3 regions of the Xanthobacter luteus genome follow, and region 3 is predicted to be linked to each of the others. Evidence: riboswitches for the same ligand, from Rfam matches in the RefSeq annotation. Region 3 holds a riboswitch; each other region holds the start of a gene.

Region 1 (9,681 bases), on a different contig from region 3:
GGACGGCGGCATCGCGCAAAGTGCAGATCACCGCGTTGCCGGCCGGCAGCCGGGCGCGCGTGACGCCGTGCGCCACCATCTGCGCGTCGCACAGGATCGGCGCGCCGGCGTTCAGCGCCGCGCGCGCTCCGGCAACGAAGCCGGGGCCGAAGCGGAAGTGGCGCGCCGCCTCCACCAGGCCGCAGGCATGAATCATGCGCACCGCGAGGTCCGCCTCGTCGGCGCTGAAGCGGGACAGGTCGGCCTCGGCGCGGATGATGGCGAACGAGCGCTCATAGATGGCGGTGCCGTCGCGCTCATAAGCGGGGACGGCGGGGGAAGGCGTCGGCGCGCCGTTCATGGATGGGCCAACGGGGCTGGGGTCACGGCGTCCTCGTGTGCGGCATGGTCTGTCGTTCTCGTAGCGGTCGGCGCGCCCACGAGCCGCGCCAGCGCGGTGGCCGTGTCCTCGCCGGCGCGGCGGCCTTCGGCCACCGCGCGCGCCAGCGCGTCGAGCCGGGGCAGCAGCGCCGCGACGGCGAAGTCCGCCCGCGCGGCCGCGCTTGCATTGCCCTCTCGCACGAGGGCGATGCCTTCGTCCATGCCCACGAAGGTGAGGGCCGCCGGCGCGGGATGGGCGCAGCCCTTGGTGCAGGCGGACAGATGCACCGCGACCGAGCCGTCGAGGATCGGCGCGAGCGCCGCCGCCACCGCGCCCGCCAGCGCCCGCGCCGGCATGTGGGCCGAGCGGCAGGCGGGCGCGCCGGGACAGGCGGCGACCGAAAGGCGCGGATCGTCGGGGCGGGTGAGGAAGCCGCGCCGGGCGGCGTCGGCGGCGAAGGCCTCGGCAGCATCGGCAGAGAGCCCGGTGGCGATGAGCGCGCGGCCGGGCGCCGGCCGCAGGTCGCGCGCGCCGGCGCGGCGGGCGGCGTCCGCGAGCGCGGCGAGCGTCTCGGCCTCGATCTGTCCGAACGGCAGGCCGACGCCTTGCGCCACGCTGCTGTCGGCGAGGGGGAAGCGGCCGATGGGCGGCGCGGGGCGGCGGCTTCGCGCCCGTTCCTCGCTTGCCCCGGCGGCGCCGGAAGGGCCTCCCTCCCCCCTTCCGGGGGAGGGCAGGGTGGGGGGTGTCGCGGCCGCTCCGTTTCCCCGCGCCCCGGCGCCAGATGCCGCGACGGGGGCGCGGACCCCCCTCCCCATCCCTCCCCCGCAAGGGGGGAGGGGGAGCGGTGCGTCAGGGGGTGGCGGCGGCGAAACGGTGGCGGCCTCGGCGCGCAGCAGGTCGGCCATGCGGGCATCGCGGCCGAGGGCGGCGAGCCGGCAGAGGAGCGCGAGCACCGCCGCGGCGGCCTCCGCCTCGGGCAGCAAAGCGACCGGGCGCGCCGTGGCGGCGTCGCCCGCCAGCGCCAGCGCCCACATCATGCCGTCCGCGCCCGGCACCGCGACGAGCCGCACGTCGGCGCTCAGCGCATCGAGGCGCACCGCGCCGCCGCCGTCCAGCACCACCGAGACCTTGGGGCCGAGCCGTTCCGCGAGCCCGGCCTCGGCGATGGCGTCCTTGAGGCGGCGGGCGAGCGGGCGCGCGTCGGTGATCTCGCTCACGTCGCGGCCGGCGAGCGGGGAGAGGTCCAGCGGCACCCCCTCGCGCGGGGCGATGGCGAGCGCGGTCACGGCCGCGCGCAGGCCGCCGATGGTTTCTTCCGATAGGCCGCGCATTTGCAGGCTGCCGCGCGCGCTCACCTCCAGCAGGCCGTTGCCGAAGCCACGCGCCGCCTGACAGAGCCCTGCGAGCTGGGCCGGGGCGAGCGCGCCGTCCGCCGGCACGAGGCGCACCAGAAGGCCGTCGCCGGTCGCCATCGGCGCGGACAGCGCCGGGCAGGCGCCGCGCCGCGTGGGCGGGAGGGGGCGGGACGCGCGCCTCATGGCACCGCCTGCGCTGCGAGCGCGGAAAGCGCGGCGTCGACGTCGTTGCGGCGCGGATGCCACAGGCCGCGCCGGCGCGCATCGGCAAAGCGCGCCGCCATGGCCCGCGCCGCCTCAGGGTTCTGCGCGATCAGGAAGGCGCGCACCGCCGGTGTGCCGAGATAGGCGCCGTGCAGCCGGTCGAGCAGGTCCGCGGGCACCGCGCCGGTGGTCTCGGCGAAGGCGACGAGCCGGTCCACGGTCTCCAGCAGTTCGGCGGCGCCGCGCGGGCCGTGGCGCATCTGGCCTTGGATGAACACCGGCGAGACCCGGCCGTGGACCAGCAGGCTCAGCGCCTCCACGAGCGTGCGCCCGCGCGGGCGGGCCGGGTCGCGGGTGTCGAGCATCACCAGATGCGCCGAGCGGCCGAGCGCGTGCGCGGCGGCCGCGAAGCCGCCGACGAAGGCGGCGTCGGCGCCGCCGTCGAGCAGATCGCGCCCGGCATCGTCCCAGCCATGCACCAGGCCATCGGCTTCCGCCACCCTCCGGGCGAAGGCGCCGGGCGCGGCCTGCGCCGTCCCCTCGGCGCCGCCATAAGCGTGGGAGGCGGCGGCAAGATAGTCGCGGCCGAGCGCGGCCCGGTCCGCGAACGCGCCGCGCGCGAGCTGGTCCTCGATGCCGGCGCCGTAGGCGCCGGGCGCCGAGCCGAAGATGCGCCCGCTTTCCTCCCCCGCCGCGACGGCGGCGGCGAGCGGGTTCTGCGAGGCCGCCTCCTCGGTGCGCGCGCCCACCGCCCGCACCGCCGCGTCGAGCAGCGCCAATTGGGCGGGAAACACGTCGCGGAACAGACCGGAGATGCGGAACGTCACGTCGATGCGCGGCCGGCCGAGCACCGCGGGCGGCAGCACCTCGATGCCGGTGACGCGGCCGCTCGCCGGGTCCCAGAGCGGCCGGCAGCCCATGAGCCACAGGCCCTGGGCGATCTCCTCGCCGCCGGTGCGCAGCGCCGCGCTGCCCCACAGATCGAGCACCAGAGCGCGCGGGTAGTCGCCCTCCTCCTGGAGGAAGGCGCGCACGATCTCCTCGGCCTGGAGCCGGGCGAGGTCGCAGGCGGTCTGGGTGGGCAGGGTGCGCGGGTCGGCGGTGAACAGGTTGCGCCCCGTTGGCAGCACGTCGCCCCGCCCCCGCCCCGGCGTGCCGGCGGGGCCCGGGGCGACGAAGCGGGCGTCGAGCGCGGCAAGCAGCGCCGCGTTCTCCGCCGCGGCGCTCGCCACCCGCAGCGGGTCGGCCTCGCCCTCGGCGACGGCGCCGAACACGTGCAGCCCGTCCTTCACCGCGAGGTCCTTGAGGTCGCACAGCCAGGCGTCGATGCGGCGCAGCGCCGTGTCGGCGTGGACCTCGCCGGCGACGCCGGCGGTGGCGGCGAGCCCGCTCTCGCGGGCGGTCTCGACGATCAGCTTGGCGAGCCGCGCGCGCCGGCGCCGGTCGAGGCCCTCGGCCTGGGCGTATTCGTCCACCAGCCGCTCCAGCCGCGCCTCGGCCTCGGTGAGGCCGGCGCCGGCGAGCGGCGGCGGCAGGTGGCCGATGGTGAGCGCGGCGAGCCGGCGCTTGGCCTGCGCGGCCTCGCCGGGATTGGAGACGATGAAGGGATAGACCACCGGCAGCGCGCCCATCACCGCCCGCGGGAAGCAGGACGGGGTGAGCGCCGCCGCCTTGCCCGGCAGCCATTCGAGCGTGCCGTGGGCGCCGAGATGCACCACCGCGTCGACGTCGCGCCCCGCGCGCAGCCAGTGGCCGAAGGCGACCAGCCCGTGGCGCGGCGGCAGCGCCGGGTCGTGATAGTCGGCACGCCGGTCGAGGCGCGCGCCGCGGTCGGGGGCGAGCGCCACCGTGACATTGCCGAATGCGGCGTGGCGCACCCAGAAGGCGCCGTCCGCAAGGTCGGGGTCGGTCTCCGGCGCGCCCCAGGCGGCGGCGAGCGCAGCGCGCGCCGGCTCGGGAAGACCGGCTAGGGCGGCGGCATAAGCGGGCAAAGACAGCGCCGGCGCCGGCGCCAGCGCATCGAGCAGAGCGCGGGCGTCGGCCGGGACCGCGCCGACCCGGTAGCCGGCGGCATCGAGGGTCTGCAGCAGCCGGCGCGCGCTCTCGGGCACGTCGAGCCCCACCGCATAGCCGGCGCGGCCGGCGGCGCCGGGATAATCGGGCAGGATCACGCACAGGCGCCGCTCGCTGCGCGGCGTCGCCGCAAGCCGCGCCAGCGCCGCGGCGCGGTCCGCCACATGGGCGATGAGCGCCGGCTCGGGCCGGTTCACCGCCGCCGAGAAGCCGAGGTCCGCGTCGTCGGGAAGCAAGTCCTTGAAGGAGAGCGCACCCGCCAGCACCCGCCCGTCCAGCTCCGGCAGCACCACGTGCATGGCGAGGTCGGCGGCGCAGAGGCCGCGCGGGCTCGCTTCCCAGGCGGCGCGGGCGGTGGTGGCGGGCACCGCCTGGAGCACCGGCGGCCCGCCCGGCAGGAACAGCGCCTGCGCCTCGCCGGCGGAGAAGGCGGTGGCGGCGATGATCACCTTGGGGTCGAACCGGGCGAGCGCGTCGCGCACGGCGGCGGCGCAGTCCGGCGCCTTGAGGCTGGAGACGAACAGCGGCACCGGCGCGAGCCCGCGCGCGGCGAGCGCGTCGGCGAGGCGCTCCAGCGGCGCCGCATCCCTGGCGAGCCACATGGAGCGGTAGAGCACGATCAGCGCCGCCGGCCCGTCCGGCACCGCGAGAGGCAAAGCCGGGAGCGAGAAGCCGCCGTCCGGTCCGCGCGCCAAAACGCCGCTGGCGGGCACCGGGCGCGGGGCGGGCGGCGGCGGCGCCTCATGGCCTGCGGCTCGGGCCATGAGGGCCAGCACGGCGGCGATGTTGTCCGGGCCGCCGGCGCGGAAACAGGCGAGCCAGCGCGCCAGCTCCAAGGGCGGCAGGGTCGAGAGCGCGGCGAGGCGCGCGTCGTCCTGGTCCTCGCCGGGCAGCAGCGCCAGCACGATGTTCTTGGCGCGGGCGAGCGCGGCGAGCCGCTCGGCGCCGTAACGCCACCAGTCGAGCCCGCCCAATTGGCGCACCACGATCACCTTGGCGTGGCGTGCCACCGTGTCCACCCACAGGTCCACCGACAGGGGGTGCCTGAGGTCCTTCAGCCGCGCGAGGCGCAGGCTCGGCAGGCGCGCGCGCCCGGCGCGCCAGGCGGCGGCGAGCGCCAGAAGGTCGCTGTCGGCGAAGGAGAGCACCGCCATGTCCCCGGGCGTCTGGGCGAGGTCCACCGGCTCGGCGAGATCCTCGAGGGTCGCGGACGTGGTGGACAGGAGGTGCATGGCGTTCTCGCGTTCCCCGCCTCAGCCGAGGATGGTCCGCTGCGCCGCGGCGCGGTCGAAGCCCTTGAGGCCGATCACCACCAGCGCGCCGCGGCGCGCCTCGCTTGCGCCCCACGGCCGGTCGAAATGGTGCGAGACCCGCTCGCCGACCCCCTGCACCAGCAGCCGCAGGGGCTTGTTCTCGACCGCCGCGAAGCCCTTCACGCGCAGCACGTCGGCGGCCGCGGCGGCGCGCGCCACCCGGTCGGCCAGCGCCGCGGCGTCGGCGATCTCGGGCAAGGCCACGACCATGCTGTCGAAGTCGTCGTGGTCGTGGCCCTCCTCGTCGTCGTGATGGGTGCGGCGGGCGTCGATCTGGTCCTCCACCGCGAGGCCGAGGCCGAGCAGGGCCGCCGGATCCACCTTGCCGTTGGTGATGGTGAGCACCTTGACGGCTCGCGGCAAATGGGCGGCGACGCGGGCGCCGGCGATCTGCGCGGCGGCGGCGTCGATCAAATCGCCCTTGGTGATGATGACGAGGTCGGCGCAGGCGATCTGGTCCTCGAACACCTCCTCCACCGGGTCCTCGTGGTCGAGGCTCGCGTCCGCCGCGCGCTGGGCGTCGAGCGCGTCGTGGTCGCTGGCGACGCGGCCTTCCGCGAGCGCCGGGCCGTCCACCACGGCCACCACGCCGTCCACCGTCACCCGGCTTTTCACCGCCGGCCACTGGAACGCCTGCACCAGCGGCTTGGGCAGCGCGAGGCCCGATGTCTCGATCAGGATGTGGTCGGGCGCGCGGGCGAGGATCTTGTCGAGCGCCGGCACGAAGTCGTCCGCTACGGTGCAGCACAGGCAGCCATTGGCGAGCTCGACGATGTCCTCGTCGGCGCAGGTGGCGACGCCGCAGCCCCTGAGGATCTCCCCGTCGATGCCCACGTCGCCGAACTCGTTGACGATCACCGCGAGGCGCTTGCCGCCGGCATTTTCCAGCATATGGCGGATGAGGGTGGTCTTTCCCGCGCCGAGGAAGCCGGTGACGATGGTGCAGGGCACGCGGGCGAGCGAAGCGGAAGCGGAGGGGGCGGGCGCGGTCATGAGGGGTCCTTGGCTGGGAACAATGGGGGCAGGCGCGCGACCATGCCGCGCTTCAGCCGCTCGGGCCGGCCGCGCCAGGGCATGAGGCCGTCGCCGGCGGCGGCGAGCAGGCGCGCGCCGGCGAGCAGGTCCGGGGCGCTGTGAACGTCGAGGTCGCCGAACACGTAGGTCCAGCCGTCGGCCCGCGCGATGGCGGCGGAGAGCGCGCGCTTGCAATTGGCGAGGCAACGCACGGGGGAAATCTCGATGCCGAGGGCGTCGGGGCCGGCGCCGGCGGCGCGCGCCGCCGCGAGCAGGGCGGCGCCTTCGGCCGGCCGGCCGTCCGCCCCGGCGCCGCAGGTGACGCAGACCAACAGCGTCACCGGCGCCGCGGCCGCCTGCGCGCGCGCCTCGGCGGCGGGCGGATCGGCGGCGGGCGGATCGGCAGGGGGAGAAGACGGTGCGGCGCGCTCCACCGGGCATCGGTCCATGGGTGCGGGGCCGCCCGCCTGCGGGCGTGGAGGGACGCAAGACCGAGGCACCCCGCCCGGCGCGGACCTTGTCGAGGGCAGGTCTCCTGGCTCGCGGATCTCAGCGCCTCCGCCGCCTTCCCGGAGCGCATGCGCCCAGTGGCCTTTGACGGAAGCTCACCGCTTACAGTTGCGGGGGCAGCCGCGGATTCGGCGCCCGTCCTTCGACACGGCGCCCCACCGCATTCCCTTTTGCGCCCGGCGCGTACCCTCGCGCGCGGGACCATCGACCGGGTCACTTAAGGGCCGGCCGGGGCGGGTTGTCAAATGGCGCGCGGGGCGTGGGCCGCTCGCGGCCCGAGGCGAGTCGCCCTCGGCGGGAATGATCGCCTTCGGCGGATTTCTTGCGCTGGGCCCCGGCGCTCCCGGCGCTGACGCTCCGGTCGGCCGGGGCACGCGGGCGCTGCCGGTTCCTACCTGCTCATCGCGCAGGCCCTTCCTCGCCGCGCACACCCCTCCCCCCTTGTGGGGAGAGGGCCGGGGTGAGCGGGTGGGGGTCGCCCGACGGGGAGGGGATTGGGCGGGTTGGATGTTGGCAGAGGGGCGAGAGACGCCGCCGGTGGCCATCAGGAGGGCGTCGAGCGGACGGGAACGGCACAGCTGACTTTCCGAGAGGGTCCTGCACCCCCACCCCTGCTCCTCCCCTTTAGGGGGAGGGGTTCTCAAAGGCGAGAGTTCCGCAAAGGGGAGGCGCTGGCGCGGAGAACTGACGCGACCCCCCGCCTCAGCCCCTCTGCCCGAGCCGCTGCGTCACGAGCGCCATGGCGGCGTCGAACGCCGCCTCGATGCCGAGGGCGCTGGTGTCGAGCAGAGCGGCATCGTCCGCCTTCACCAAGGGCGCGGCGGAGCGCAGCGAATCGCGCTCGTCGCGCTTCTCGATGTCGGCCAGCACGTCGGCGAACGTCACCGCGGCGCCGCGGCCGGCGAGTTCCTTGAAGCGCCGCTCGGCGCGCACCTGCGGCGCGGCGGTGACGAACAGCTTCACGTCGGCATCCGGGCAGATGACGGTGCCAATGTCGCGCCCGTCCAGCACCGCGCCCCGTTCCTGGGCGGCGAAGCGGCGCTGCAGGTCGAGCAGCGCCGCGCGCACTCCCGGCCGCGCCGCCACCACCGAAGCGGCCTCGCCCATGGCGGCCGAGCGCAGCGCCTCGGGATCGATCGCCGCCACGTCGAGGCGCGCCGCCGCCGCTTCCGAGGCGGCGACGTCGTCGAGCAGGCCGAGGGCGAGGCAGCGGGCCGCCACCGCCCGGTAGAGCAGTCCGGTATCCAGGTGTGGGAGAGCGTAATGCGCGGCGATGCGCCGGGCGAGCGTGCCCTTGCCGGAGGCCGCCGGCCCGTCGATGGCGATGATCATGCGCGAATCTCCGCGCCGAGCGCGCGCATCATGGGGAGGAAGGAGGGGAAGGAGGTGGCGATGAACGCCACATCGTCGACGCTCACGCCGTCCTGCGAGGCGAGGCCCATGACCAGGAAGGCCATGGCGATGCGGTGGTCCATGTGGGTCGCGACCGGGCCGCCGCCGCGGACCGCCGCCGCGCCCCGCACGATCAGGTCGTCGCCCCTCACCTCGTGGGAAACGCCGCACATCTCAAGGCCTTGCGCCACCGCGGCGAGGCGGTCGCTCTCTTTCACCCGGAGCTCGGAGAGCCCGCGCATGACGGTCTCGCCCTCGGCGAAGGCGGCGGCCACCGCGAGCACCGGATATTCGTCGATCATCGCCGGCGCGCGGTGGGCGGGAACTTCGATTCCCTTGAGCCTGGAATGGCTTACCTTGAGGTCGGCGACGCTCTCGCCGCCCTCGGTGCGGGTCGCCAGGGTCTCGATCGCGGCCCCCATCTCCTTGAGCGTGGCGATGAGCCCGGTGCGCAGGTCGTTCATCATCACGTCGGCCAGAATCACCTGCGATCCCGGCACGATCAGCGCCGCCACCAGCGGGAAGGCGGCGGAGGACGGGTCCGCCGGCACCGCCACCGGCGCCCCCTTCAGCTGCGCCCCGCCCTCAAGCGTCACCCGCCGCCCGTGCGGCCCGTGCGGCTCGACGCGCACCTGGGCGCCGAAATGGGCGAGCAGGCGCTCGGTATGGTCGCGCGTCGCCTCGCGCTCGATCACCACCGTGCTGCCCGGCGCGCCGATCCCGGCGAGCAGCACCGCCGATTTCACCTGGGCCGAGGGCACCGGGCTTTCGTAGGTGAGGGGAGACGGCGCGATGCTGCCCTTGAGGGTCAGCGGCAGGCGCCCGCCCTCGGCCTCGGCCAGCACCTCGACGCCCATCTGCCGCAGCGGATCGAGCACGCGCCGCATGGGCCGGCGCCTGAGGCTGGCGTCGCCGTCGAAGGTGGCGGTCACCGGCTGGCCCGCGACCGCGCCCATCATCAGGCGCACGCCGGTGCCGGAATTGCCGAAGTCGAGCGTCGCGTCCGGCTGGGACAGGCCGTGCCGGCCGACGCCGGTGACCCGCCAGTGGCCCTCGCCGAGCCGCTCCACCTTGGCGCCCAAGGCGGCGCAGGCCTTGGCGGTGTTCAGCACGTCCTCGCCCTCGAGCAGGCCGGTGATTTCGGTCACCCCCTCCGCGAACAGGCCGAAGATGAGCGCGCGGTGCGACACCGACTTGTCGCCGGGCACCCGCACCCGCCCGGTCAGCGGGCCGCAAGGGAGCGCGGTGGCGGGGACCGGCGCGCCCTCGCCATGGGCGGCGGAGGCGGGCGATGCGCTGGACATGGGAGGCCTCCCAGGGGCTCCGCCGCGGCGCGCGGGCGGGCCGGTTGGTGTCGTCTTGGATCGGCCGCTCGTCTAACACAGGCGCGCGAGCGCCGTCACGGGGAGGCCTTGCCCTGCGATTGGCCTTGACAGACCCTGTGGCAGGCGCCAATGGA
Region 2 (9,681 bases), on a different contig from region 3:
GCCCGAGACCTCGTAGCTGACCGGCATGCGCCCCTCCCTCCGGGTGGAGCCCACTCGGAGCCCGTTTGGAAACTCGTTCCCTTGGGTGCTTGCAGCACCTGCGGGCGGGTAATCTGCGGCCTGGCCGGGCTCGTCCCGGCCAGGCCGGGGTGATTTCGGCGGCGCCCGTTTGAAAGTCCAAACCGGCGCTTAGAAGCTGCCCACCAGGGAGCCGAGCACGATCACCGCCGCGAGCGCGATCAGCGCGCCGACGATGCCCGCCATGACGATGTCGAGATAGCCCTCCTTGTGGGAGACGCCGCACACCGAGAGCAGCGTCACCACCGCGCCGTTGTGGGGAAGGCTGTCGAGCGTGCCCGAGCCGATCACCGCCACGCGGTGCATGAGCGCCGGGTCCATGCCGATCTCGGCGGCGATCTTCATGTAGGTGGGGCCGAGCGCGTCGAGGGCGATGGTGAGACCGCCGGAAGCGGACCCGGTGAGCGCGGCGAGGATGTTGGTGGCGACCGCCAGCGACACCAGCGGCCCGCCCTCGATGCCGAGCACGAAGTCGCGCACGGTGGCGAAGGCGGGCAGCGCGGCGACGATGGCGCCGAAGCCCACCAGGCTCGCCACCGACAGGATCGGCAGCACCGAGGCGTTGGCGCCGGCCGACATGGTGGCGCGCAGCACCGGCACGGAACGGAAGTTGATGGCGATCACCGCGATGATGGCGCAGGTGAGCGCCACCATCACCGACCACACGCCGCCCACCGCCGACAGGCTGGTGCCGCCCCATTGCGGCAGCGCCAGGAACGCGGTGTCCATGCGCGGCAGCACCACGAACGACATCAGAAGGTTGACGATGATGACGACGATGATGGGCAGCGCCGCGAGCAGGATCGGCGGGCCGGTCTCCGCCTCGTCGCTGCGGTGGATCTCCGCCGGGTCGAACGGGCCGGCGGTGGTGGCGCGCTCGCGCACGATCGGGTCCTCGACCGCGCTCTCGGCTGACGCCTCGGGATCGACCACGGCCGCGCCGAAGCCCTCGCCGCGGGCGCGGGCGGCCGCCTCGCGCCGCTTCAGCCACCACATGCCGAACGCGAGCATGATGAGCGAGGCGATGAAGCCGAGCCCCGGCGCCGCGAACGGCGTGGTGCCGAAGAACGGCATGGGAATCGCGTTCTGGATCGAGGGCGTGCCGGGCATGGCCGACATGGTGAAGGTGGAGGTCCCGAGCGCGATCGCCGCCGGCATCAGGCGCCGCGGCACGCCCGCCGCCCGGAACAGCGCGATGCCCATGGGCGCCAGCACGAAGAAGGCGACGAACAGCGAGACGCCGCCATAGGTGACGATGGCGCCCGCCAGCACCACGGCGAGGATGGCGCGCGCGGCGCCGAGCTTGCGCGTCATGTAGTCGGCGATGGAGGAGACCGAGCCGGAATCCTCCATCAGCTTGCCGAACACCGCGCCCAGCAGGAACAGCGGGAAGAATTGCGCGACGAAGTCCGCCGCGTTGCGCATGAAGGTCTGGGTCCAGCTCGCCAGAAGCGGCTCGCCCGAGAAGGCGGCCGCGATCAGCCCGGCGATGGGCGCGAGGATGAGGATCGAGGAGCCGCGGAAGGCGAGATAGATCAGGACCGAGAGGCCGACGAGGATGCCGATGAGACCCATGGCTCAGAGCTCCGACAGCAGCATGTTGAAGTCCACCGTCGACGCCTTGCCGATGTCGTGGCCGTGCTGGTCGAGGAACACCTGCGCGGCCTTGCGCCCCTCGTCCTTGAGCATGGTGAGGAATTCCCACTCGGCGTTGAGCTTGGAGGAGAAGCCGAGGCCCGCCATGATCGGGTTGCGCACGATGTGCACCCGCATGCGCGCCCAGTTGCAGGCCTCGCTGTCGCCGGTGAGCTCGGCCGTGTGGCGCTGCAGCAGCGCCATCATGTAGAGTTCCTTGATCGCCACCGAATTGAACGACACCTCGTTGAGGCGGTTGAGGATCTCCGCCGGGGTCTTGGGCGTGCCCGGCCGCTCCAGCGGGTTGATGGGGATCAGGATGGTGTCGTCGGATTTCAGCTCGCTCACCAGCGGGGCGAGCGTGGGGTTGCCGGAATAGCCGCCGTCCCAATAGGCCTCGCCGTCGATCTCCACCGCCTGGAACAGGGTCGGCAGGCAGGCCGAGGCCATCAGCGCCTCGGGGGTGATGTCGGCGTTGCGGAACACCCGCGGACGCCCGGTGCGCACGTTGGTGGCGGTGATGAACACCTTGACCGGCGAGGCGCGCAGGCGCTCGAAGTCGATCTGCTTGGCGAGGATCGGCGCCAGCGCGTTCCCGCCCATGGGATTGAACTGGTAGGGCGAGAACATGCGCGTCATGAAGTCCATGAACAGGTAGCCCGGCGCGCTGTCGAGGCCCCAGCGGCCGAGCATCTTGTCGAGCGGCGAGCGCTTGAAGGGGCTGAAGCGCGCCGCCTCGGAGACGTGGGCCCAATAGCTGTCGAGCGCCTTGCGCGCGCCCTCGGCGCCGCCGGCCGCATAGCCGTCGGCCAGCACCGCCGCGTTCATGGCCCCCGCCGAGGTGCCAGACACGCCCTCGATGTCGAGCCAGGTCTCTTCCAGGAGACGGTCGAGGACGCCCCAGGTGAATGCCCCGTGGGAGCCGCCGCCCTGAAGCGCCAAGTCCACCAGCACCGGTTCTCTGTCCATCTCGCGATCCCCTCTGCATGGGCGCACGCCCGCCGCCGCCGGTGGCGGCGGCCTGCACCTTCCTGGCCCTCCCGGTCCTGCTTCTTGGTCTTTTCTTTTTGGCGGGCGCAGGCATGCCGCGTCCGCCGAAATCCCGCGCCTCAGGCCGGCTGGGCGGCCTCGCCCGCCGGCGCGGCGGCCCGCTCCGGCCCGGTCTTGGGGCCGAACCAGGCGACGTAGAGCGCCGGCAGGAAGATCAAGGTGAGCAGGGTGCCCACCAGCAGCCCGCCCATGATGGCGAAGGCCATGGGCCCCCAGAATACGGTGGGGGCGATGGGGATCATGCCGAGCACGGTGGAGACCGCGGTGAGCATGATCGGCCGGAAGCGCACCGAGGAGGCGGCGATCACCGCGTCCCAGACGGTCTTTCCGGCGGCGCGGTCGGCCTCGATCTGGCCGATCAGGATCACCGCGTTCTTGGTGATCATGCCGATGAGGGCCAGAACACCGAGGATGGCGACGAAGCCCAAGGGCCGCCCCGAGAGCAGCAGCGCCCCCACCACGCCGATCAGCCCGAGCGGCGCCACCGACAGCACGATGATGATGCGCTGGAAGCTCTTCAGCTCGAACATGAGCACGGAGAACATGAGCAGCAGCATCACCGGCACCACGGCGACGACCGAGGCGAGCGAGGCGGCGCTCTCCTCCACCGTGCCGCCGACCTCGATCCGGTAGCCCGGCGGCAGGGTCTTGCGCAGCGCCTCGATCTTCGGCTCCAGCTTCTCCACCACGCTCTCCGGCAGCACGCCCTGGCGCACGTCCGCCTGGACGGTCAGCGTCGGCACCCGGTCGCGCCGCCAGATGGCGGGATAGTCCTGATCGTAGGCGAAGGAGGCGATCTGTGAGAGCGGCACGGTGCGCCCGCTCGGCAGCGGCACCTGGAGCGTCGACAGGCTCGCCAGCGAGACGCGCTCCTCGTCGGTGGCGCGGGCCACCACGCTGACGAGATAGATGTCGTCGCGCACCTGGGTCACCGCCTGGCCTGACAGCACCGTGTTGAGCACCCCGGCGAGCTGGGCGGTGGACAGGCCGAGCAGGCGCGCCTCGTCCTGGTCCACCTCGATGCGCACCTGTCGCGCCGGCTCGATCCAGTCGAAATTGACCTTCTCGGCTTGCGGGTTCGAGGCCACCACGCTGGCGAGGTCGAGGGCGAGCGCGCGCACCTTCTCGATGTCCGGCCCCGAGACGCGGTACTGCACCGGCCAGCCCACCGGCGGGCCGAGCTCCAGCGGCGCGATGCGCGCCACCAGCTGCGGGAAGTCCTGCGCCAGCGCCTTCTCCAGCTTGGCCCTCAGGCGGTCGCGGGCGGCCACGTCCTGCGCCACGATCACCGACTGGGCGAAGAAGTCGTTGGGCAGCTGCACGTCCAGCGGCAGGTAAAAGCGGATCGCGCCGCGGCCCACATAGGTGGACCAGCGCTTCACGTCCGGATCGTCCGCCAAGAGCGCGTCGAACGCCTGGGCCACGCTCTCGGAGGCGTAGATCGAGGCGTTCTGCGGCGAGGCGAGGTCCACCAGCAGTTCGGGCCGGTCGGAGGCGGGGAAGAACTGGCGCGGGATCAAGGGCAGCGCCAGCACCGAAAGCACGAACAAGGCGATGGTGACGGCGATGGTGACCCAGCGCAGCTTCAGGCACAGCACCAGGAAGCCGCGATAGATGCCCATGACGCCGCGGGGCGGGGCGTCGGGATCGGGGATGCGGTCCTTGGGCGGCGCCTTCAGGATCAGCACCTGCAGCAATGGGGCGAACAGCACCGCCACGAGCCAGGAGACGATGAGCGCTATTCCCACCACGGCGAACAGGGTGAAGGTGTATTCGCCCGCCGAGGAGGCGGCGAAGCCCACCGGCACGAAGCCCGCCACCGTCACCAGCGTGCCCGCCAGCATCGCCGCCGCGTAGGCCTTGAAGGCATAGGAGGCCGCCGTCACCTTGTCGTCGCCGGCGGCGAGCCGGGTGAGGGTCGCGTCGGTGGTGGTCATGGCGTCGTCCACCATGAGCGCCAGCGCGATGATGAGCGCGCCCAGCGAGATGCGCTGCATGTCGATGTGCACCAGCTGCATCAGCGCGAACACGATGGCGAGCGTCAGCGGAATGGCGAGGGCGACGATGGCGCCGGCGCGCACGCCCAGCGCGATGAACGAGACCACGAGGATGATCGCCACCGCCTGCCACAGGCTCTCCATGAACTCGGCGATGGCGCTCGACACCGTCACCGCCTGGTCCGCCACCAGATGCGCCTCGATGCCGATGGGCAAATCGGCGATCTGCCGGTTCATGGCGGCGTCGATGTTCCCGCCCATGGCGAGAATGTCGCCGCCGTCGCGCATGGCGATGGCCAGGCCGATGGACGGCTTGCCGTTGGTGCGGAACAGGGGCTGCGGCGGGTCGGCGAAGCCGCGCCTGATGGTGGCGATGTCGGCGAGCCGGATCAGCCGCCCGTTGGCGACGAAATTGACGTTCGCGACGTCCGCCTCCGAGGTGAAGGCGCCGGAGACGCGGATGGAGATGTTCTCCTTGCCGGTCTGGATCTCGCCCGAGGGCCGCACGATGTTCTGCGCCTGCAGCGCGGCGAGCACGGCGGCGCGGTCGATGCCGAGGCTCGCCAGCTCCTGCATGGAGAACTCGATGAAGATGCGCTCGTCCTGCGCGCCGAGGATCTCGATCTTCGAGACGTCCGGCACGTGCAGCAGCTGCGAGCGCACCTCCTCCACATAATCGCGCAGCTCGCGGTGGCTGAAGCCGTCCGCGGTGAAGCCGTAGATGATGCCGAAGGTGTCGCCGAACTCGTCGTTGAAGAACGGCCCGACGATGCCCTGGGGCAAAGTGTGGCGGATGTCGCCCACGCTCTTGCGCACGTGATACCAGATGTCCGGCACCTCGGCGGCGGTGGCGGAGCCTTGCAGGTGCACGAAGATCGTGGTCTGGCCCGGCTTGGTGTAGCTCTCGAGGTAATCGAGCCTCGGCACCTCCTGGAGCTTGCGCTCCAGGCGCTCGGTGACCTGCTTGAAGGTCTCCCCGAGCGTCGCGCCCGGCCAATTGGCCTGCACCACCATGGTCTTGATGACGAAGGTGGGGTCCTCGGCGCGGCCCAGGTTGCGGAACGCCATCACCCCGGCCACCACCGAGATGGCCATGAGGTAGATGATGACGGAGCGGTGCTTCAGCGCCCAGGCGGAGAGGTTGAAGCCGCTCACGGCTGCGTCCCCAGGAGGCGCACCTGCTGGCCCGGATGCAGCGCCTGCACGCCCGCCGTCACCACGATCTCGGCGGGCTTCAGGCCCTCGGCGACGGTGACGGTGGCGGGGGTGAAGCGCAGCACCTCGACGTTGCGCAGCGCCACGGTCTTGGCCTTGGGATCGACCACCCAGACCGCCGGCTTGTCATTGAGGCGGGTGAGCGCGCTCGCCGGGATCTCGATCACCGGCCCGCCATCCACGCTCACGCGGCCAATCACCGTTGTGCCGAGGCGCAGCGCCGGCGGCGGATCGATCAGCCCCACGCGCACCCGGAAGGTGCGGGTCACCGGGTCCGCCTGGGGCGCCACCTCGCGCACCCGGCCGGTGGCCTTGGCACCGGCGTCGCCGGCGAGCGTTACCTCCACCAGCGGGTCGGCGGGCAGCGAGGAGAGCAATGCCGCCGGCACGTCGAACACCGCGTCGCGCCCGTCCTGGCGCGCCACCTCCACCACGCTCTGGCCGGCCTGCACCACCTCGCCCGGCTCGGCCCGGCGCTGGGTGACGACGCCGGCCGAATCGGCCTTCAGCTCGGTGAAGCCGAGCCGGTCCCGCGCCATCTGCAGCCGCGCCTCGGTGTCCTCCACCTGGGAGCGGGCGTTGAGATAGGCCTGCTCGGCCTGTTCGTACTGCGCCCTCGGCGTGAAGCCGCGGGCCAGGAGCTGGCGCTGGCGCTCATACTGGTTGCGGGTCTGGGACAAATTGGCCTGCGCGGCCGAGAGCGCCGCCTGCGCCGAGCGCAGCGCGTTCTGCTCGTCCTGGGGATCGAGGCGGGCCAGCACCTGGCCGGGGGCCACCCGGTCGCCCACGTTCACCAGCCGCTCGATCACGCGCCCGCCGATGCGGAAGCCGTAGGAGGCCTCGTTCTGCGCCTCCACCTGGCCGGTGAGCGTCACCGCGTCGCCGGCGGCGCGGCTCGCGGCGAGCGCGGTGCGCACCGGGCGCGGCTCCGGCGCCGCCGCCTTCGGCTCCTCGCCGCAGCCGGCGAGCAGGAGCGCGCCAACGAGCAAAGCGGGCGCTGGAAGACGCCTCAAGAAGCTGGCGACTGCGTGCGGCGTGCGGGACATGACGTCGGCCAAGGGAACATCCTTTTCGCAGTGCGACCCGGCTTCGCTATAGCGGAGCCTGCGATGTGTCGCCAGTAAGTCGAGCACACCATGGCCACGCACGACGATTTGTGCCCGTCGAGGCATGAATACGACTACCGCGTTGCATGAATGTCATTCACGGGGAATTCGCCATTCCAGCGCCACATTCCGTTGACCTGCGGCTTGCTTGCGGTCTAGTCTTACCGCGACGGTTCCCCTCGGGGATCAAAAGGGAACGCGGTGCTCCGCTCCGCCCGGCGACGGGCAGGTGGAAATGCCGTGGCTGCCCCCGCAACTGTAAGCGGCGAGTCCTTCGTCTCAAATGCCACTGGGCCGTTCAGCCTGGGAAGGCGGCGACAGGACAGCGACCCGTGAGCCAGGAGACCTGCCGTCAGCCGTGGTCACGCGCGAGCACGTCGGGCGGGGTGTCCTGATGGTGGCGGAATCCGTTCGGCCGGTGCGCCGGCGGGCGCCTCGTTCGCGGTGACGGACCACCCGTGCCGAGGCCGTCATGCCGTCCCTTTTTCCTCCCAGCCCTCGCGGCGCCGCGCGCGCCGCCCGCTTCCTCGTGTCCACCGCCCTTCTCGTCGTCCCCGGCGCCGCCTTCGCCCAGTCGCCGGCCGCTGCCGGCGCTCCGGCCATCGACCTGCCCGACGTGGTGGTGACCAGCCCCACCGGCATCCCGACCCCCGAGGACGAGGTCGCCTCCTCGGTGAGCGTGGTCACCGCGCAGGAGATCGAGCGCAAGCAGTTGCGTACCCTGCCGGAGGTGCTGGAGAGCCTTCCCGGCCTCAATGTCGTGCAGACCGGCGGGCCGGGCGGGCAGACCTCGGTGTTCATCCGCGGCACCAATTCCAACCATGTGAAGGTGCTGATCGACGGCATCGACGCCGGCGATCCCTCGACCCCCAACGGCGCCTTCGACTTCGGGCAGATGCTCGCCACCGACCTCGCCCGGGTGGAGGTGCTGCGCGGTCCGCAGAGCGGCCTCTACGGCTCGGACGCCATCGGCGGGGTGATCTCGGTCACCACCAAGAAGGGCGAGGGGCCGGCCAAGGCGTTCGGCTATGCCGAGCTCGGCGCGTTCGGCACCTTCAACCAGGCGGTGGCGCTCAGCGGCTCCACCGACAAGCTGTCCTACTCCTTCAACGTCACCCATTTCTCGTCCCCCGACACGCCGGTGACGCCGGCCGACATCGTGCCGGCGGGCTATCCGCGCAATCCCAACGCCTACGACAATTGGACCTATTCGACCCGCCTCGACTACGCGGTGAGCGACACCTTCGCGGTCAATTTCGTCGCCCGCTACATCGACAGCCAGCTCTCCTTCACGCCGGACATCTACCCGCCGCCCACCTATTCCGGCATTCCCGCGCCCGAGCGCTCCACCAGCTACGCCTCCCTGTTCTTCACCAAGGGCGAGGGCGTATGGAAGGCGCTCGACGGGGCGCTGGAGACCGCGTTCGGCGTCAGCGCCATGACCTCGAGCCGCCCCACCGACGGCCCCAACGCCAGCGTGAACGGCGACTATACCGGCGACCGGCAGATCTATTACCTGCGCTCGCTCTACACTTTCGCCCCGGGCCAGAACGTGCTGGCCGGCGTCGAGCGGCGCAACGAGAGCATGACGTCGCAGACCGCCTACACCCAGCTGGACGCGGCCACCGGCAATACCGGCGTCTATGCGGAGTATCAGGGCCAGTTCTTCGAGCGGCTCTTCCTCGCCGCCAATGTCCGCTATGACAGCGACGACACGTTCGGCGACCACACCACCTGGCGCCTCGCCCCGGCGCTGCTGTTCCCGGAGACCGGCACCAAGCTGAAGGCGAGCTACGGCACCGGCTTCAAGGCGCCGACCCTCTACCAGCTCTACGCCCCCTATTACGGCAATGCCGCCCTCAAGCCGGAGGAGAGCACCGGCTACGACGCCGGCTTCGAGCAGGAATTCTTCAAGGGCCGCCTCGCCTTCGGCGCCACCTGGTTCCACAACGACATCACCAACCTGATCAGCTACGATCCCGTCACCTATCAGAACGTCAATATCTCCAGCGCCACCACGCAGGGCGTCGAAGTGTTCATGGCGGTCCAGGTCACCGACACGCTGAAGGTGCGCGCCGACTACACCTATACCGACGTGGTGGGCTATTTCCCGCCCGGCCAACCGTTCGGCGCCGCCTGCGCGCCGCTCACCGCCACCTCGTGCCTCCCGCTCAGGCGGCCCAACGACAAGGTGAGCGTGAGCGTGAACTGGCAGGCCACCGACAAGCTCGACCTCACCGCCACCCTCATCTATGTCTCGTCCTGGTGGGACATCGAGCGCCTGACGTCGAATTATGTGGACCAGCCGGGCTATACCATCGTGAACCTCGCGGCGAACTACGCCCTGAGCCCGAACGCCACGGTGTTCGGCCGCATCGACAACCTGTTCGACGAGACCTACGAGAACCCCAACGGCTTCCTCGCCCCGGGCTTCGGCGCCTTCGCCGGCCTGAAGCTGACCTATTGAGGCGGCCAATGATGCGGACGGCGCTACTGCTCCCGGCCCTGCTGGCCCTTCTCGCCGCCTCCCCCGCCGTCGCGGGGGAGGCGAAGCCCGCCCGCATCGTCTCGCTCAATCTGTGCGCCGACGAACTGGTGCT
Region 3 (9,681 bases):
CCGGGGCATCCTCGCCATCGGCCTCGTCATCGCGGCGGCGGCGCTGCCGGCGCTGCTGCTGGAGCTGACCTTCGCCGATTCCGCCCTCGGCCTGCTGATCCTCGCGCTCCTGGGCAGCACGCTGATCGCCCAGCGCTCGCTGCACTGGCACGTGGAGCAGGTGGCCGAGGCGCTGGAGCGCGGCGACAGCGCGGGCGCAGGCCTGGAGCAGGCGCGCCAGGCGGTCGGCCAGATCGTCGGACGCGATCCCAACACGCTGGACGCCCACGGCGTGGCCCGCGCCGCCATCGAGAGCCTCGCCGAGAACTTCTCCGACGGCGTGGTCGCCCCGGTGATCTGGATGGCCGTGGGCGGACTGCCCGGCGCGGCCGCCTACAAGGCGGTGAACACCGCCGACAGCATGATCGGCCACCTGACGCCGCGCCATTCCGACTTCGGCCGTGCGGCGGCGCGGCTGGACGATTTCGTCAACCTGCCGGCCTCGCGCCTCGCCGGCTGGCTGCTGATCGCCGCCGCCGCGCTGATGCCCGGCGCCTCGGCGGGCGGGGCTCTCAAAGCCATGCGGCGCGACGCGGCGCGCCACCGCTCGCCCAATGCCGGCTGGCCGGAGGCCGCCATGGCCGGCGCCCTGGGGCTGAAGCTGAACGGCCCGAAGGTCTATGGCGGCGTGCCGACCCAGGACGCCTTCATGGGCGACGGCCGCCGCGAGGCCACCAGCGCGGACCTGCGGCGCGCGCTCTCGCTCTATCGGCGTGCCGACGGGCTGCTCATCGGCCTGATCCTGCTCGGCGCCATCGTCCAGACGCTGCTGTTCAGCTGAGGGCCGGCGCGGCGGCGCAGGCGCGACCGGCGCCCTAGCGGGCGGCAGCAAGCAGCGCGTCGAGGTCGAGATGGGCGCCAAGGTGGGCGGCGAGCGCATCCAGCGTCGCGTCCACGCGCGCCTCGAAGCCCTCCCCGCCCGCGCTCGCGCCGAGCCCCTCGAGGAAAGCGGCGCGGAAGGCATCGGCGGCGAACAGGCCGTGCACATAGGTGCCGGCGATGCGCCCGTCCGGCGAGACCGCCCCCTCCGCCGCCCCGTCGGCGAGCCGGGCGAAGGGACGTTCCGCGTCGGCGCCGGTGGTCACGCCCATGTGCATCTCATAGCCGTGGAACGGCCCGCCCAAAGCCTCGCCGTTCACCTCCACGAGGCGCTTTTCACCCGAGAGCACCGTGTGGACGTCCAGCAGGCCGAGGCCGCGGGCGATGCGCGCCTCGCCCTCCACGCCCTCGGGATCGGCGATGGTGCGCCCCAGCATCTGGTAGCCGCCGCACAGGCCCAGCACCCGCCCGCCGCGCCGGGCGAAGGCGAGGATGTCGTGATGGAGCCCGCCCGCCTTCAGCGCCGCGAGATCGGCGAGGGTGGATTTCGAGCCCAGCAGCACCACGAGATCCGCCTCCGGAGGCAGGCTCTCGTGCGGGCGCAGGCGGCGCACGGCGATGTCGGGCTCGGCATCGAGCGGATCGAGGTCGTCGAAATTGGACACGTTCGGCAGGATCGGCACGCACACGAGCCGCCGCGCGGCGGCCTTGCGCGGCGGCGGCGCGGCGAGCGCCAGCGCGTCCTCGGCCGGCAGCCGCACGGCGTCGGCAAAGTGCGGCACGAGGCCGAAGGCGGGCCAGCCGGTGAGCTGCGCGATGCGCGCCATGCCGTCGGCGAACAGCGCAGGATCGCCGCGGAACTTGTTGACGATGAAGCCGCAGACCAATGCCGCGTCGGCCGCATCGATCACCGCTTTGGTGCCGACGAGGCTGGCGATCACCCCGCCCCGGTCGATGTCGCCGATCAGCACCACCGGCACGTCCGCCGCCCGGGCGAAGCCCATATTGGCGATGTCGTTGGCGCGCAGGTTCACCTCGGAGGCGCTGCCCGCGCCCTCCACCAGGACCAGGTCCGCCTCGGCCTTCAGCCGCGCGAAGCTCGCCAGCACCGCGGGCAGAAGCTGCGCCTTCAGCCCCTGATAAGCGGCGGCCTTGGCGGTGGCGCGCACCCGGCCCTGCACCACGATCTGGGCGCCGGTCTCGCCTTGCGGCTTCAACAGCACCGGGTTCATGTGCACCGAGGGCGGAACCCGCGCCGCGCGCGCCTGCAGCGCCTGGGCGCGGCCGATCTCGCCGCCGTCGGCGGTGACGGCGGCGTTGTTGGACATGTTCTGCGGCTTGAACGGGCGCACGCTCAGGCCCCGGTGCGCGAACGCGCGCGCCAGCCCCGCCACCAGCAGCGACTTGCCGACGTCCGAGCCGGTGCCCTGGAACATGAGCGCGCGCGCGGCCACGGGCTAGAACTCGATGCCGGGCTGCGCCTTCACCCCGGCGGCGAAATGGTGCTTCACGAGGCCCATCTCGGTGACGAGGTCGGCCGCCGCGATCATCTCCGGCTTGGCGTTGCGCCCGGTGACCACCACGTGGAGGCCGCTCCGGCGCGCGGCGAGCGCGGCGAGCACCTCGCCAAGGTCGAGATAGTCGTAGCGCAGCGCGATGTTGAGCTCGTCGAGGATGACGAGCCCGATGCCCGGGTCCGCCATCAGCTCCTTCGCCTTGGCGAAGGCGCGGGCGGCGGCGGCCTTGTCGCGGGCGAGATCCTGGGTCTCCCAGGTGAAGCCCTCGCCCATGGTGTGCCAGGCGACACGGTCGCCGAAGGCGGCGAACGCCGTTTGCTCGCCCGTGGACCAGGCGCCCTTGATGAACTGCACCACCCCCACGCGCCCGCCGCGCCCGAGCGTGCGCAAAGCGAGGCCGAAGGCGGCCGTGCTCTTGCCCTTTCCGGGGCCGGTATGCACCAGGAGCAGCCCCTTCTCCACGGTCTTGCCGGCCACCTCGGCGTCCTGCACGGCCTTGCGTTTTTCCATCTTGGCGCGGTGGCGCGCCGCCTCGGCGTCGGTAAGCGGGCCGGCGGGATCGGGGATGAGATCGCTCATGGGGCGCCTCCCGGCGTCTTGAGGTCGAGCGGCAGGCCGGCCACCACCAGCGTCACCCGGCCGGCGATGCCGGCGATGCGCTGGTTGAGCCGCCCGGCGGCGTCGCGGAAGCGGCGCGCGAGCGCGTTGTCCGGCACGATGCCGAAGCCCACCTCGTTGGCGACGCAGACCGTCAGCCCGGCCCGCCCGGCGAGGGCGGCAAGCAGCCGGTCCGCCTGCGCCTCAAGGTCGTGGTCCGCCAGCAGATGATTGGTGAGCCAGAGCGTGAGGCAGTCCACCAGCGCCGGCCGGCCCGGCGGCAGGCCGGCGAGCGCGCCGGCAAGCTCCAGCGGCGCGTCGACGGTCTGCCACCCCGCGTCCCGGCGGTCGCGATGGAGCGCGATGCGCGCCGCCATCTCGCCGTCGCGCGCCTGGGCGGTGGCGACATAGGTCCAGGGACCCGGTTCGGCCTCCACCAGCGCCTCGGCGAACCGGCTCTTGCCGGAGCGCGCCCCGCCGAGGACCAGGACGAGGCCGCCGGCGGCCGCGGCCGCCGGCGCGTCTTGGCGCAAGCCCGAGGGGGCGGCCACGTCAGCCCGGGATGATCTGTCCGGCGAGCGCGGCGATGCCGACGCCGGCCACGGCGGCACCGGCGAGGCGCGCATTGAGCGACACCGGCGCCTGCTTCACCGAACGGGTGGCGTAGGCGACGCCGACGGCGATCACGCTCTGAATGATCACCAGGCCGGCCAGATAGGCGAGGAGCGGGGTCTGCTCGGCACCGAAGATCGATTCGCCGTAGGCATAGCCGTGGAACAGGCCGGCGATGGCGAACAGAGCGGCCCAGGCGCCGACGGGCACGGCGGCGGCGCGCGCCAGCAGCACGCCCAGAAGCAGCACCGAGGCCGCCACCACCAGTTCGGAGCCCGGCACCGACACGCCCATCACATGGATGGCGACGCCCAGCGCCGAGGCGGCGACGAACAGCACCGGCAGCGCGAGGTTCAGCCCGAACGCGCCCACCACCACGCCGATGCCGACGATGAAGGCGAGGTGATCAATCCCGATCACCGGATGGCCGAGGCCGGAGAGCAGGCCCTGCATGACATTGGACGGCATCTCGCCACCCATCATGTGGTGGGCGTGGGCCGGCGCCGCGGCGAGCAGCGCGAGGCCTGTGGACGCAACGGCGGAAACGGTACGGCGCTTCGACATTTGACCTCCTTGGCCCTCCCACCGAGGGCGCCTTGGACGAGCCCGCGCGCGGGCGATTTGAGGTGGCGGCAGGTCTCCTGGCTCGCGGATCGCCGCCCGCCCCGCGCCTTCCCGGATCGCTCCAGTGGCTCTTGCGGGGGGACTATCCGCCGACAGTTGCGGGGGCAGCTGCGGCATTGGGCTCGACGCCCGCACCGCATTCCCTCTCTCGGCCCGCCGCGAAGCGGGCACCGACACCGCCGCGACTATAGGGACCGCAGCAGGGGCGCGGCAACCGGAGGGTTCGGAAATCGCGCGCGATTTTTGTGCGCCGCCGCACGCGCGGCCGGCCCGTGCCGGCTATAGTCACCGGCCAGAGGCATTCCCGGAGGACGCGATGCCGGCCCCCCTCACCCGCCATTGGCTCGCCCGCCTGGTGGCCTTCGACACCACGAGCCGCAACCCGAACCTGGCGCTGGTGGCCGACGTGGAGGCGTTCCTCGCGGCCAACGGCGTCGCGTTCGTGCGGGTGGAGGATCAGGCCCAGGGCAAAGCGAGCCTGATCGCCACGCTCGGCCCGCGGCAGGAGGCGGGCATCATCCTCTCCGGCCACACCGACACCGTGCCCGTGGACGGCCAGGACTGGACCTCCGACCCGTTCGTCCTCGCCGCGCGCGACGGCCGGCTCTATGGCCGCGGCGCCTGCGACATGAAGGGCTTCCTCGCGGTCTGCCTCGGCCTGCTGCCGGAGATGGCGGCCCGGCCGCTCAAGAAGCCGATCCACCTCGCCTTCTCCTATGACGAGGAGCTCGGCTGCCTCGGCGTGCGCCCGCTCATCGCCCGGTTCCTGGCCGAGGGGCTGAAGGCCGAGGGCTGCATCGTCGGCGAGCCGACTTCGATGGCGGTGGTGACCGCCCACAAGGCCAAGCGCTCCCTGCGTACCATCGTGCGCGGGCGCTCGGGCCATTCCTCCCGCGCGCCGGAGCTGGCGAACGCGGTGGAGGCGGCGGCGCTGATCGCGGCGGCGGTGCACCGGCTCGGCGCCCGGCTCGCCAAGGACGGCCCGCGCGATGGGCTCTACGACGTGCCGTTCTCCACCGCCCATGTGGGCATCCTGAAGGGCGGCACGGCGCTCAACATCGTGCCCGACCACGCGGTGCTCGAATGGGAGGTGCGCGCGCTGCCCGAGGAGGACGTCGACGCCTATGTGCGCGAGATCGAGGATTATGCCCGCGCCGAGGTGCTGCCGGCGCTGAAGGCGCGGGCGCGCGAGGCGGAGATCGTGTTCGAGCTGAAGGCGGCGTTTCCGGGCCTCGCCACCGATCCGGGCGCGCCCATCGCCGTGCTGGCCAAGGCCTGGGCCGGGCGCAACGACCATTGCAAGGTCGCCTACGGCACCGAGGCGGGGCTGTTCGCCGAGATGGGCGGCATCCCCACCATCGTCTGCGGGCCGGGCTCCATCGCCCAGGCGCACCAGGCCGACGAATATGTGGAGGATCGCCAGCTCGCCGCCTGCGAGGCCTTCGTGCGGAAGGTGATCGCCCACTGCGCGTGAGGCCGCGACGCCTCCCGGACGCCACCTCCCCCTTGCGGGCAGGGGTGGGGGTGTCCCCACCGCCCGCGCCATCCGCGCGGCTCCCCGACCCTATCCCTTCGCCTTGGCCACCAGCGCCGAGGTGGAGCGGCCCTCCACCAGCGGCACCAGCGCGACGCGCCCGCCATGGGCCTTCACCACGTCGGCGCCCACCACCTCATCCTCGCGATAGTCGGCGCCCTTCACCAGCACGTCCGGCCTCAGCGTCTCGATGAGGCGCAGCGGCGTGTCCTCGTCGAACAGCACCACCAGATCCACGCAGCGCAGCGCGCCCATGACGCGGGCGCGCGCCGCCTCGTCCTGCACCGGGCGGCCCTCGCCCTTCAGGCGCTTCACCGAGGCGTCGGTGTTGAGCGCCACCACGAGGCGGTCGCCTTCCCGCGCCGCCGCCTCCAGCAGCGCGACGTGGCCGGGATGCAGGAGGTCGAAGCAGCCATTGGTGAACACCACCCGCGCGCCCGCCGCGCGCCATTCGGCGATGACGCGCGCCGCATCGTGCGCCGAAAGCAGCGCGCCGGGCGCCATGCCGGGCGTGCCCGCCTCCTCCAGCGCCGCGAGCAGCTCGGCGCGGGTGACCACCGCGGTGCCGAGCTTGCCCACCGCCACCGCGGCGGCGGCATTGGCGAGGTGGACGCTGGCTTCCAGCGGCTGGCCCGCCGCCAGCGACACCGCCAGAGCGGCGAGCGCCGTGTCGCCGGCGCCGGAGACGTCGAACACCTCGCGCGCCTTGGCCGGCACGTGCAGCACCTGGCCGCCGCGGCGCCACAGCGTCATGCCCTTCTCGGCGCGGGTCACCAGCACGTCGCCGCCGAACTGGGCCGAGGCGGCTTCGGCGGCGCGCGCCGCCTCCGCGTCGGTGGCGTCGGGCAGGCCGGTGGCGGTGGCGAGCTCGCTGCGGTTGGGGGTGACGAGGCTGGCGCCGCGATAGGCCTCGAAGGTGCGCCGCTTGGGATCGACCACCACCGGCACGCCGGCCGCCTGCGCGGCGGCGATGGCGGCGGCGATGACGGTGTCGCTGAGCAGGCCCTTGGCATAGTCGGAGAGCACCAGGACGCGGGCGCCGCGCACCGCCTCGGCCACCGCCGCCAGCAGCGCCTCCAGCAGGCCGGCCTCGGGCGGGGCGATGGTCTCGGCGTCGATGCGCACGATCTGCTGGCGCCCGCTCATGACGCGGGTCTTGGTGATGGTCGGCCGGCCGGCGTCGCGCACCATCAGATCGAGGGCGACGCCGGGATGGGCGGCGAGCGCGGCGCACAGCAGGTCCGCCTCCCGGTCCCGTCCGACGAGGCCCACCAGCCGCACCCGCGCGCCCAAGGCGGCGGCGTTGGCGGCGACGTTGGCGGCGCCGCCGGGCACGATGCGCTCATGGCCGTGTACCAGCACCGGCACCGGCGCCTCGGGCGAGATGCGCGAGACCGAGCCGGTGATGTAGCGGTCCACCATCACGTCGCCGATCACGGCGATGGGGCCGGGCGCGCCGTCAGGCACCATGGCGGATCGTCCCCTGCTTGGCGCGCCGCATCAGACGGCCTCGTTGCGGCGCGAGAGGTGGCCGTTCACGTAGGACGCGACGCCCTCCTCCAGCGAGGTGAAGGGCGCGCTGTAGCCGGCCGCGCGCAGCTTTCCCATGTCGGCCTGGGTAAAATACTGGTAGGCGCCGCGCAGGTGCTGCGGCATGTCCACATAGGCGATGCGCGGCGCCGTGCCGAGCGCCGCGAACACCGCGGTGGCGAGGTCGGCGAAGCTGCGCGCCTGCCCCGTGCCGACATTGAAGATGCCGCTGACCTGCGGGTTCTCCAGCAGCCACTGCACCACCGCCACGCAGTCGCGCACATGGATGAAGTCGCGCAGCTGGCCGCCGTCGCCATAGGCCGGATGGTGCGACTTGAAGAGCGTCACCGCCTCCCCCGCCGCTGCGGCGGGATAGATCTTGTGCACCACCGAGCGCATGTCGCCCTTGTGGGCCTCGCCGGGGCCATAGACGTTGAAGAAGCGAAGCCCCGCATATTGCGGCGGGCGCGGCCGGCCGGCGCGCACGTCGGCCATGATCCGGCGGTCCACGAACAGCTTGGACCAGCCATAGGGATTGAGCGGGGCGAGGCGCGCCAGCGCGCCGGCATCGTCCGCGTCGGCAAAGCCCGAGGAGCCGTCGCCATAGGTGGCGCCGGAGGAGGCGAAGACGAAGGGCAGGCGCTTTGCCGCGCACAGCGCCCACAAATCCAGCGTCGCGCGGATGTTGCGGGCGACGATCTTGTCCGCGTCGCGCTCGGTGGTGGCGGAGATGGCGCCCATGTGGACGATGCCGGCGAGCAGCCCGCCCGCGCGCGCGACGAAGCCCTCCACGGCCTCGGGCCGGATCACGTCCTCGAGCGGGATATCGGCGATGTTGCGCCATTTCGGCCCGTCCTCGAGCCAGTCGGCGACCACCACCCGGCGGCCGTCCGCGGCCAAGGCGCGGGCGATGTTGGAGCCGATGAAGCCCGCCCCGCCGGTCACCAGCATCAGATCGCGGCCGGGGCCGCGCGAAAGCGTCATGTGGCTCAGCACCCTCGCAATGGACCGCCGGTGTGCCACGCCGCCTCCCCGCTTGTCCATAAGCCGGCGCCGGAAGGTGTTGTCTCACGCCGACATCGGCCGCGCCGGACCGGGGGCGGCGCACGGCGCAGGGCACAGCGAAAGGGGCGCGGGCTCCCCTCCCCCTTGTGGGGAGGGGCGAGGGGGTGGGGGTCGCGCCGCCGGGAGCACACCGCGCGCCTGCTTCGGAAGCCTTGCGCCACCCCCTCCCCTGCCCCTCCCCACAAGGGGGAGGGGATGCGCGTCCGAACGCGCGGGCGGCCAAGGCATGAGCCGGACGGGGACTCGCCGTGCAGCAGGACGTGGCTCAGCGCGGGCCGGACAGCGCCGTCAGGGCGCGCCAGACGGCGGCGGCCTCGAAATCGGCGAGGCAAGGCGGACCCGCGACGGTTTCCGGCGCGATGCGGCAGCGGGCCTTCTCGCACGGCGCGCAGTCGCGCCGCGATTTCAGCTCGGCGACCCGCGCGCCGACGAGGCCGGTGAGGCGCGGATCGGTGGGGCCGTAGAGCCCGATCGTGGGCACGCCGAAGGCGGCGGCCAGATGGCCGAGCCCGGTGTCGACGCTCACCACCCCGGCGGACGAGGCGATCAGCGGAATGAGCGTCTCCAGCGGCTGCGGCGGCAGCGGCTCCACCGCCGGGCGGCCCTCGGCGATGGCGCGCGCCCGCGCCTCCTCGGCCGCGCCCTGGGTGAACACCAGGGCATGCATCCCGGCCTTCTCGGCCTCCGCGGCGAGCGCGCGCCAGCCGGCGACGGTCCAGGTCTTGGTGGGCCAGGTGGTGCCGTGGAGGAAGACCAGATGCGGCGCGTCGCCCTGCGGCAGCGGGTCCGGCCTGAGGCCGGTGTCCAGCGGACGGCCCTCCAGCCCATAGCCGAGCGCGGCGGCGAACAGCTTGCGGATGCGCTCGGCCATGTGCTCCACTTCGGGCACATGGTGGCGGACGTGATAGGCAAGGGCGGCGAGCCCCTCGCGCGCGCTCGCGCCGTCGAATCCGTGGCGCCGGCCGTGCGCGAGGAGGGCGACGAGCGCGCTCTTCACCAGGCCCTGGGCGTCGATCACCACGTCGTAGCGCCGGCCGGCGAGCGCGCGGCGGGCGGCCGCCGCCTCGCCGCTGCCGAGCGCGGCCAGCGGGCGCTTCTTCAGCCGCCGCAGCGGCACCGGAATGACCTCGCGCACCGCGGGGTGCAGCCGGGCGATGGGCGCGAACGCCTCCTCCACCGCCCAGTCCACCCGCAGGCCGGGCACCGCGGCCATGGCGTCGGTGAGGGCGGGAAAGGCGTGGACCACGTCGCCGAGCGAGGACAGCTTGACGAGGAGCACCCTCATCGGGCGATGCGCTCGGCCGCGTCGAACACCTCGCGGGCGTCGATGCCTTCGAGGCAGGC

Evidence for each region. Region 3 has a riboswitch for cobalamin ahead of ABLE88_RS19690 (HupE/UreJ family protein). Riboswitches for the same ligand answer to the same signal wherever they lie in the genome.
Region 1: another riboswitch for cobalamin. It lies ahead of ABLE88_RS23035 (DUF1636 family protein); the one in region 3 lies ahead of ABLE88_RS19690 (HupE/UreJ family protein).
Region 2: another riboswitch for cobalamin. It lies ahead of ABLE88_RS09250 (TonB-dependent receptor plug domain-containing protein); the one in region 3 lies ahead of ABLE88_RS19690 (HupE/UreJ family protein).

The regions. Positions count from the first base shown of each region.
Region 1 covers NZ_JBDZDO010000009.1:195,735-205,415, reverse strand. Annotated here, with positions in the region: gene ABLE88_RS23055 (precorrin-8X methylmutase) at 1-340, opposite strand, end outside; gene cobG (precorrin-3B synthase) at 337-1,899, opposite strand; gene cobN (cobaltochelatase subunit CobN) at 1,896-5,225, opposite strand; gene cobW (cobalamin biosynthesis protein CobW) at 5,247-6,299, opposite strand; gene ABLE88_RS23035 (DUF1636 family protein) at 6,296-6,769, opposite strand; cobalamin riboswitch at 6,829-7,051, opposite strand; gene ABLE88_RS23030 ((d)CMP kinase) at 7,533-8,162, opposite strand; gene aroA (3-phosphoshikimate 1-carboxyvinyltransferase) at 8,159-9,526, opposite strand.
Region 2 covers NZ_JBDZDO010000002.1:130,278-139,958, reverse strand. Annotated here, with positions in the region: gene gltS (sodium/glutamate symporter) at 1-27, opposite strand, end outside; gene ABLE88_RS09270 (GntP family permease) at 190-1,653, opposite strand; gene ABLE88_RS09265 (patatin-like phospholipase family protein) at 1,657-2,682, opposite strand; gene ABLE88_RS09260 (efflux RND transporter permease subunit) at 2,823-5,915, opposite strand; gene ABLE88_RS09255 (efflux RND transporter periplasmic adaptor subunit) at 5,912-7,033, opposite strand; cobalamin riboswitch at 7,236-7,449, shown strand; gene ABLE88_RS09250 (TonB-dependent receptor plug domain-containing protein) at 7,554-9,548, shown strand; gene ABLE88_RS09245 (ABC transporter substrate-binding protein) at 9,557-9,681, shown strand, end outside.
Region 3 covers NZ_JBDZDO010000007.1:54,515-64,195, forward strand. Annotated here, with positions in the region: gene cbiB (adenosylcobinamide-phosphate synthase CbiB) at 1-820, shown strand, start outside; gene ABLE88_RS19675 (cobyric acid synthase) at 855-2,294, opposite strand; gene cobO (cob(I)yrinic acid a,c-diamide adenosyltransferase) at 2,316-2,954, opposite strand; gene cobU (bifunctional adenosylcobinamide kinase/adenosylcobinamide-phosphate guanylyltransferase) at 2,951-3,523, opposite strand; gene ABLE88_RS19690 (HupE/UreJ family protein) at 3,525-4,148, opposite strand; cobalamin riboswitch at 4,199-4,398, opposite strand; gene argE (acetylornithine deacetylase) at 4,525-5,682, shown strand; gene rfaE1 (D-glycero-beta-D-manno-heptose-7-phosphate kinase) at 5,773-7,212, opposite strand; gene rfaD (ADP-glyceromanno-heptose 6-epimerase) at 7,243-8,226, opposite strand; gene waaC (lipopolysaccharide heptosyltransferase I) at 8,603-9,622, opposite strand; gene waaF (lipopolysaccharide heptosyltransferase II) at 9,619-9,681, opposite strand, start outside.